DNA from 3 places in the Bacillus sp. Medicinal_06 genome. Region 1 is predicted to be linked to each of the others. Evidence: predicted binding sites of a transcription regulator. Region 1 holds the regulator's gene; each other region holds the start of a gene.
What was found. The regulator Rex, encoded in region 1, represses fermentation and respiration genes when NADH is low (regulators of the CRP and FNR family bind a similar motif). The targets are predictions, from matches to a motif close to TTGTGAAATATTTCACAA.

Region 1 (3,295 bases):
AACAATAACCTCCTCATTTTCCTATGTAAATTTTCTTTATTAGCACTCAAAGACTATGAGTGCTAACACACTTATAATAATAAATAATCTAAATTTCTTTTGCAAGTAAAAAAATCATAATTTTTTCGCAAATTACGATATAAACTTTTTCTATACAACAATAACAGCAATAATTCTCAAGAAAGCCTTTTTATATGAATCGGCTTTTCCACTTATCGTATGTTACAATATGAAGGATGCCATAAGTTATTTTCTCTATAGGTACTGCTTTTTCCTGTTATCTATTTCATTTTCAAATAAAGATTTACAAAAAAATAATAATACAAACAGTTATTACGTATCCCACGGCGGGATGTTCACATGTTTCCTCGCCTTATCTCATAAATTAGAGTTAGAAAGGATGGTTAACCCATTTGAAAAAACAATATTGGTGGATTATAGTTACATATATTCTGATGCAACTATCGGGAATTTTTGGCATATGGCTCCTTTTCAAAACAGGACTATATGATAATATGGCAGTTTCACGAGAGCAGAAAATGCAAATCATGGCTGGGCACTGGTCAATCATCAGCTTTTTTATTGCATTATGTATTATACTTTGGCTTCTTAGAACCGATATACGTGAAAGACATTTAGATACGAAGCGAGCTAGCATTCCTGCTACAATCGGCTGGATTTTTATCGGTTTCTTTTTAGCTATGTTTGCTCAAATACTTGCAGCTAATATTGAAATGCGATTATTAGGGATTAATCCTGGTTCTCAAAACACTCAAGATTTGATGGAAATAGCAAGAGCTACTCCATGGTTCCTTATTGTTATATCTATCATCGGTCCTATTTTAGAAGAGATTGTCTTTAGAAAGATTTTATTTGGAACACTCTATAAAAGATTTAATTTCTTTATCGCAGCCATTATTAGTTCGCTTGTTTTCGCGGCCATTCACTTTGATTTTACACACTTGTTAGTATACACTTCCATGGGGCTTGTTTTCGCTTTTCTATATGTGAAAACAAAACGAATCATCGTTCCTATTATGGCTCATGTCGCGATGAATACATTAGTCGCAATAACTCAAGTACTAGTAAGTAACGAACAAATACAAGAAATGATCAAACAAGCAGAAAAAATGCAAGGATTTATCGGAGGATTTTAAATATGAGGAACTCACCATTGTTCATGGCAGCACTGTATTTCCTTCTTGGATGTATCTTTACACGTTTCGCAATTACGAACGTTACAGATACAATTTGGAACTTTTGGACACTGCTGTTCGCTGCTATGGCAACAATTGATTTTAATTTGGCACTTCGACTTATCTTAGTCAAATTTACAAAGAAAAGGCAATAATAAAACGCAGAGGGATTTCCTCTGCGTTTTATTGTGGATAATTTTTCAAAAAATAAACGAGCGTTTGTAATTCTACAGCTAAATCAATATGATGAATTCTTATGTTTTCTGACACATTTAATCGTGCCGGTGTAAAATTTAAAATTCCATGTACATTTGTTTCGGCCAATCGATCTGCTACAGCTTGTGCAACGGTAGCAGGTACTGTTAATATTGCCACCTGTATATCATTTGTTAAACGTTCTTCTAATTCATCCAAATGATATACAGGAATTCCTCCGATTTCTTTTCCAACTTTCTCTTCATTGACATCAAACGCCATTTCAATCTTTGTATTATTATTTTTCGTGAAATTGTAATGTAAGAAAGCGGTCCCTAAATTACCCACTCCAATAAGTGCTACACGTGTTATATCATCTTGATCGAGCGTTTCTCGGAAGAATGATAGTAAATAATTCACATTATATCCATATCCCTTTTTCCCTAACGCTCCAAAATATGAAAAATCTCTCCGAATTGTTGCTGAGTCTACCTTTACCGCCTCACTCAATTCTGCCGATGAAACACGTTGCTTACCAGAAAGAGATAAATTTTGGATAAATCGATAGTATAGAGGCAATCGTTTGGCAGTGGCCTGTGGAATCTTTTGCTGATCCATGTAACCTCTCCTCTCTTCCTATCTTTGTTCACAGATTTAAAATAAATACATAAGTTTAGCACTTATGACTTTCCCTGTATAATAGAGAGAAGAATTCTCTCTTTATTTTAAACTATACACTATTTTTAGTATGATTGAGAAATATAAACATGGCAAAGTTAAGAAATTATTTGAGGTGAAAACATTGATTTTATTACAAGTGAATGGGCTTTCAAAATTATACGGTGCTGAAACAATTCTTGCAAACATTAAATTGGAAGTCCAAACAAAAGATCGAATTGCACTAGTTGGTCGAAATGGTGCTGGAAAATCTACATTATTAAAAATAATTGCCGGTGAATTATCTCACGATGGTGGAGAAATTATAAAGCCAAAAGATGTTTCTATTGGTTATTTAGCCCAAAATACAGGTTTGGAAACTTCTTTAACAATTTGGGATGAAATGCTTACCGTCTTTACACATCTGCAGCATATGGAGAAGAAACTTCGAAGGTTAGAGCAGGAAATGGGTAAGGAAGAGAACTTTTCAAATGCTGCTACGTACGAGAAATTACTCGCTGATTATGATCAATTACAGTTAGACTACAAAGATCAAGGTGGTTACCAATATGAAGCGGATATTCGCTCCATTTTAAGTGGACTTGGTTTTCCAGCGGAAACACACCAAACAACAATTTCCACATTAAGTGGCGGACAGAAAACAAGACTTGCTCTTGGGAAGCTACTATTAACAAAACCAGACTTACTCATCTTGGACGAACCAACAAACCATTTAGATATCGATACATTAACATGGCTTGAACAATATTTACAAGGCTATCCTGGAGCTATTTTAATCGTGTCCCACGATCGCTACTTTTTAGACAAGCTTGTTACACAAGTATATGAAATTTCTAATAAAGAGAGCAGACGATATGTTGGTAACTACAGTAAATATTTAGATTTAAAAGCTGCACTATATGAGCAAGAAATGAAACGTTATGAGAAACAACAAGAGGAAATCGCTAAACTAGAAGACTTTGTCCAAAAGAACATTGCTCGTGCGTCCACAACAAAACGTGCACAAAGTCGCCGGAAACAATTAGATCGGATGGAATTACTGACCAGACCATTAGGTGATTCTAAATCCGCATCCTTCCACTTTGATATCGAAAAACAAAGCGGAAACGACGTATTACAGGTAAAAGATGTTTCAATTGGATATGACAAAGAACCAATTATTGAGCATGTAAATATGCGATTAACCCGAGGTGATAGTGTCGCACTAGTCGGTCCAAACGGTATTG
Region 2 (3,295 bases), on a different contig from region 1:
TTTTAAACGTTGATTCGCGCATGATAATTGACTCCCCCCTAGTCACATATCATGCGCTTTTTTATGTAATCCGATTGAGGTGACAAACGAAAAAACTTCCGCTAATGGAAGTTTTACTGTATAACAAAAAGGATGTCTCATTAAGACATCCTTTTTGTTACGATAACATCATGTCCATATCTTCTGCTGCAGTTGTAATAAGTTTTAAACCAAATGTTTCTTGTAATACATTAAGCACACCAGGTGAAATAAATTCAGGTGCCTTTGGACCGATACGAATATCTTGAATTCCAAGACTAAATAGTCCAAGTAAAATTGCCACCGCTTTTTGTTCAAACCAAGATAAAACAATACTAACTGGTAATTCATTCACTTCACATTGAAAAGTATCAGCTAAAGCCGCTGCTATTTTTATTGTAGAGATAGAATTATTACATTGCCCTAGATCAATGTAACGTGGGATTTCCGTACCTGGTACCACACCATAATCCACATCATTAAAACGGAATTTCCCGCACGAAGTTGTTAATATAACCGTTTCTTGTGGAAGTGACGTTGCTAATTCACGATAATACTCGCCGCCTTTACCTGGAGCATCACAACCTGCGATGACAAAAAAGCGCTTAATTTTCCCTTCTCTTACCGCCTGGATGATTTCTGGTGCTAATGATAATACTGTATTGTGATGAAAACCTGTTACGAGCTGTTCATCCGACTCCATATGTACTGCAGGAAGCTCTAATGCTTTTTTAATCAATGGTGCAAAATTATCATTTTCAATTTTCTGTACACCTTCAAGTCCGGCAATATCATATGAAAAGAAGCGATCAGAGTACGATCCTTTAATTGGCATAACACAGTTCGTTGTAGCTAATATTGCGCCGGTAAATTTTTCAAAGAGACGTCGCTGGTCATACCATGCTTTACCAATGTTTCCTTTTAAATGTTTATATTTTTTCAACTGTGGATATCCATGTGCTGGTAGCATTTCTGAATGCGTATAAATATTAATTCCTTTTCCTTCTGTTTGCTTTAATAATTCCTCTAATGCAAATAAATTATGACCCGTAACAACAATTGCCTTACCTTCTACTCGATTTTGTGTAATTTGAACAGGTTCTGGAACACCAAAATGATTCGTATGTGCCTCATCTAACAACTCCATCACTCTTAAAGCTGATTTTCCAACTTTCATAGCCATATCAATATGTTCTTGTTCATTAAAGTTAGAATTCGTTAATGTCATATATAACGCTTCATGAGTTGTAGCATCTACAAATGGATCTGTATACCCTAGCTGCGCAGCGTGAGTACGATAAGCAGCAATTCCTTTTAATCCAAATACAATCGTATCTTGTAAACTTGCAATTGTTTCATTTTTCCCGCAAACACCGATTATTTTACATCCACCTGTTGGCGTTTGTTCACATTGATAGCAAAACATATCCCCCACCCTTTCCTAATCAATCATTACAACTAAAGCGTAATATACATGAAGAGAAAAGGATGTGATATCAATCACAATAATTTATAAGAATTTGTGACACTTCACCTTGTTAACATAATATTTTTACTGTTTTCTTTTATTAATGCTTGGGCATGAGCATTCCCTTGAATAACATCTCGAAATTCTTTTAAAGAATACAAATGCGTTAATCCTTTCCGAGCATGAATCCGAACAGGTACCCCTTGCAATGTATCATGAAAAGGAAACGGATCATCGATTGGCTCAATTGGAAAACCAAGTGTAAGTAAATACATATACATTCTTTTTGTAACAACAGCAATATACCACTCAGCTTTCGTTTCTAAAGCGTGTATAAATAAAATAGCTGTTAACCTTTTGAAATGTCCTCTCCCGCGCGACGTTTTCACAATACTTAACTTTCCTATTTCATAAACATTTTTTAACCCTTTCACCAATTCATTTTCAGAAAACGGATAGAAAAACTCAGAATTAGAATGTTCAGGTGTCGTATATCGAATACACTCTACTGTACCGATAGCATGCCCACCTTCTATTAATAAAAATCGTGATGGATTTAAATTACGTTCTACAAACATTAACTCTCTCTCTTCACAAAAATCTCCCCACAGTTGCTCGAACCAAAAATGTTCTTCCTTTGTTTGAACACGCTGGAACATATTTTCCCGCCTTTCCCATCACCGTTCTACATTTTGATAACGCTTTCATCATATATCATATAAGAACAAATCTCCGCATGCAACTAAAAATATTTACTAAATTAATATATTCTATAAAACAAAGCAATCTCCTATTCAAGTTTTAGATTCATGTGAAATTTTTACAATACTTAAAAATACTTTACATTCATCAAAATTGTATGAAACACTAGACTGTCTTTACTCATAAAGTGTATGTCTAACTATTCATATAAAGTACACCAATTCAAAAATACTATCATTTTCCTTACTGCAAAATTTAATTTACCTACACAAAAAGAAACCCTTTCCACAGAGGAGGATTTCTTTTTATGTTCCAATATTTTTTAACCACTTCTCAAAAATTTGCACAAGGCCGTGTTTTCCAGCTAATTTCTCTTCTCCTTGCTTCGTTTTATATGGATATAATTGCAAAAAGACTCCGCAACCAGCTTCTATTTTCTTCCCATGCATATGACTGCCTGGGTATACGCAAATCACTTCGTGGATTGCCCTTCGATGAAAAATACGTTTTCCATCTTGTTCTTCCACATATTTAATGGACCAATATTTGTACATTTGCTCTGTTGCTTTTGTATTACCTACAGGCTGAAAAATATTAAACATCGGACTATATTTCACTTCAATAATAATAGACGATTGGTACTCATAACGTTCTCCTTGCTTCACATAACAATCTAGACGAATGTCTGGCTTTTTCGTATCTTCTCCATTATAAAAATGACTACCTTTACTAAGTGCAATAAGCGGATGCGTTTCAATAAGATCATTAAACGCTACATGGATTTGGATGTTTTCACGATTTAAAACAATTGTTGTGCCGTCTTGCAAACCATCCAAATAAAAATAGGTTTGAATTTGTTCACGCAGTGGAATTTCATCTTTAAATGCTAACTGTTGCAATAGAGAAATAATGATGAAAAATGCATAATACTCATACACTAAAAACGTGGGTTTATAAACAAATAATAAAGCTGGAGATTGTTGATTATAACGTGGTAGAAACTCTAAATGATATAATAGTTGCCTGTGTGTAACAGGTAAAGCATGCATAGTTATATTTGTTTTTTCAGAAACGCCTCTCCAGAATGGAGAATTCAACAAATTTTGA
Region 3 (3,295 bases), on a different contig from region 1:
TATGCAAGAAACGGAATGAATTTTTCGTTACTAATGGACGACCATCAAGTGCAATACCACCAATAGATTCAGTTACCCAAGTTGGATCACCGGAGAATAATTCATTGTAATCAGGTGTTCTTGCGAATTTTACAAGACGTAATTTCATAATGAAATGATCGACAATTTCTTGCGCTTCTTCTTCTGTTAATGTACCCTTTTCTAAATCTCTTTCAATGAAGATATCTAAAAATGTAGAAGTACGACCTAGGCTCATTGCTGCCCCGTTTTGCTCTTTAATCGCTGCAAGATAAGCGAAATATAACCATTGGAATGCTTCTTGTGCATTTGTTGCTGGTTTAGAAATATCAAAACCATGAGAAGCTGCCATTTGTTTTAATTCTTGCAGTGCGCGAATTTGTTCAGATAGCTCTTCACGTAAACGCATTGTATCTTCGCTCATTACACCGCCAGTTAAATTCAAATCTGCTTTTTTCGCTTCAATTAAATGATCTACACCGTATAACGCTACGCGGCGATAGTCACCGATAATACGCCCACGGCCATATGCATCTGGAAGACCAGTAATAACACCTGATTTACGAGCCGCTCTCATTTCCGGTGTATATGCATCGAATACACCTTGGTTATGCGTTTTACGCCAATCTCTGAAAATACGACTAAGTTCTTTATCCATTTCATATCCATAAGCTTCACAAGCTTGCTCTGCCATACGAATACCACCGTATGGTTGTAAAGAACGTTTAAATGGTTTATCTGTTTGGAAACCAACTACTTTTTCAGTATCTTTATTTAAATATCCAGGACCGTGAGATGTAATAGAAGAAACAATGCTTGTATCCATATCAAGGACGCCGCCATTATCACGTTCTTGTTTCGTTAAATCCATTACTTGATTCCAAAGTTGTTTTGTTGCTTCTGTTGCTCCCGCTAAGAAAGATTCGTCCCCTTCGTAAACGTTTACATTATTTAAAATGAAATCACGAACATCAATCTCTGCTTTCCATTTTTCACCTTTAAAGTTTGTCCATGCATTTTTTACAGTTTCTAATACTTGAGTCATCCTAATCTCCTCCATTTTTGATTAGTACAGGACTAAGATTTTTTATATAACAGCTTACACATTTAGAATACTACTTTTTTGAAAAAGCGAACGAGATAGTTGTGACATGTTTGTGAAATATTGAGCAAATTACTATACACATAGTGTTAACTCCAATTAAAACTCTTTTAAATTAACACTTTCCTTAATTGTATTTTTTTGGTATCCTTATAAATGAATCCTATTCTGTGGTATAAAGAGTCATACCCATTTCAAACTGTAATACCCTTATATCTTATTCTGTTATATTTTTTCTAAAACAGAATAGAAAGAAGTGTACCTGTTTGGTACACTTCTTTTCATAATGAATAAGATATAGCTTGTGATTAAATTAAGGCATAATCTAGAATAACGAAGATAACGTTTTAGATGTTTTTAATTTTTCAAAGTTATAATTGCAGCCACAGCGTAATATATCGCTGATTCTAATTCCGCATGTTCCGCTACAGATACTGTAATAAGTGATCCTCCACTTGCTGAGAAATATTGAACCGCTTCTAATGGAATGCCATCCTCTTTCACATCGATATAAGTGCCATCTTGCCATTTCCCCTGTTGCAATGTCGCAGATAAATCTCCTGTTACTTTCCCAATCTCTTTTCCTTCAACTGATAAGAAGCACCATTCCCATCTTGTTAAACTTAACAATTGATTGATTTCCCCAATTTTCTCTCCCATTAAGCTATAAAAGGTATATGAGTTTCGTACACCTCTTTTTTTCTTGATTACTAACAGCTCTTCTCCTAATTCATTGAATAAATAAAATTGCTGCTCATACATTCCTTTAAAGAAAAAGGATAAGATACTTTTCCATATCGTTTGAATCTGGGAATCATACTTTTCTTTGAGCATCCCCATTGTATTTCCATCTAGTCCAAAGTATGTAATTGTCGTAAAAAAATTAGTTTCCCTACGAACGACAAACCTCCGCTGATCCAACAATAGAGAGCTTTCTTTATCTTGAATGATTCTTTCTATTTTTTTCGCTCTGCTTCTTTCTATCAAACTATAAATCAGGAACATACATGCTGGTAATACAACACTTATTACTTTCAGATTCTCCTTTTCTGAACTAAAAAGTGTTCCGCTTTGATATTCCACTACAAATCCAATCATGATAATAATCCATACAATAATAGCTAAATATAAAGTTCGTCTCGCATTTCGTGCATGGTGCTTATGAATACTCATAACATCACCCTTCTCCCCATTTTTTCCATTATCTCAATAAATATATCCTTCCTCAACTCGTAAAAAAGAGACTACCCCCAAGGATAATCTCTTACACTTCAATATGCTGTAGCATTGTGTAAATATCATTATTAAGCGTACCAAATGATTTAATGTTATTTTGAATATTAGATAATAAAATAACATACACATTCCCACTTCTACTAAATCCATTTAAGCAATTCCATCCAGGCATTACACCGTGATTAGAGTAACTTCCCGGATTTACATACCAACCAAATCCATAATCTTTTTTAAATGCTGTAAACATTTGATTATAGCTTTCTTTAGATATTAGCTTCCCAGAAAATAGCGCTTCATTAAATAAATATAAATCATTTGCACTCGTATATATATCACCATTTCCATATAATTGTGACATATTTGGAATAGCAGGAACTGTCATATTATTATTTACAACCTTGTAACCAGTCGACGGATACTTTGTTTTCTCTAATTCCGTTCCGAAACCTGATTGTTTCATCCCTACAACATCAAAAATATGTTGTTTAATATACTCTTCTAACGGTTGCCCGCTAACTTTTTCAACGATGTAACCAAGTATTGAGTAATTTGAATCCGAATACTTCCATTTTTCACCTGGATTAAATAAACGTTTTTGCTGCCCAATTCGCTTCAACAATTCCTCATGAGAAATATCATCTTCTCCTGCCTCATATTCAGGAATTCCTGATGTGTGTGTCAATAGATGAACTAACTTTACTTCGTTACCCCTCGGAAAATCAGGAATATATTTTGCTATTGTATCCTCTGTTTGAATTTTATTTTGATCTTTTAGCTGCATAATCGCTGTAGCTACAAATGCCTTTGAAATTGAACCAATATAAAATGTTGTTTGTGAATTATTCGGTATTTTTTTCTCCTGATTTGCCATCCCGTATCCCTTATTTAAAAGTACTTTACCATTTTTCACAACAACTGCTGTTCCACTAAAATTTTTGC

Region 2: the regulator Rex is predicted to act here: its motif matches at 1,507-1,524, upstream of hcp (hydroxylamine reductase).
Region 3: the regulator Rex is predicted to act here: its motif matches at 1,174-1,191, upstream of pflB (formate C-acetyltransferase).

The regions. Positions count from the first base shown of each region.
Region 1 covers NZ_JBWYHD010000030.1:4,038-7,332, reverse strand. The annotation lists gene AC1M36_RS27600 (CPBP family intramembrane glutamic endopeptidase) at 414-1,157, shown strand; gene AC1M36_RS27595 (YdiK family protein) at 1,160-1,351, shown strand; gene AC1M36_RS27590 (redox-sensing transcriptional repressor Rex) at 1,380-2,009, opposite strand; gene AC1M36_RS27585 (ABC-F family ATP-binding cassette domain-containing protein) at 2,194-3,295, shown strand, end outside.
Region 2 covers NZ_JBWYHD010000003.1:250,742-254,036, forward strand. The annotation lists gene hcp (hydroxylamine reductase) at 158-1,444, opposite strand; gene AC1M36_RS08355 (hypothetical protein) at 1,549-2,145, opposite strand; gene AC1M36_RS08360 (hypothetical protein) at 2,494-3,295, opposite strand, start outside.
Region 3 covers NZ_JBWYHD010000016.1:28,136-31,430, forward strand. The annotation lists gene pflB (formate C-acetyltransferase) at 1-1,063, opposite strand, end outside; gene AC1M36_RS24590 (sugar ABC transporter ATP-binding protein) at 1,478-2,293, opposite strand; gene AC1M36_RS24595 (serine hydrolase domain-containing protein) at 2,385-3,295, opposite strand, start outside.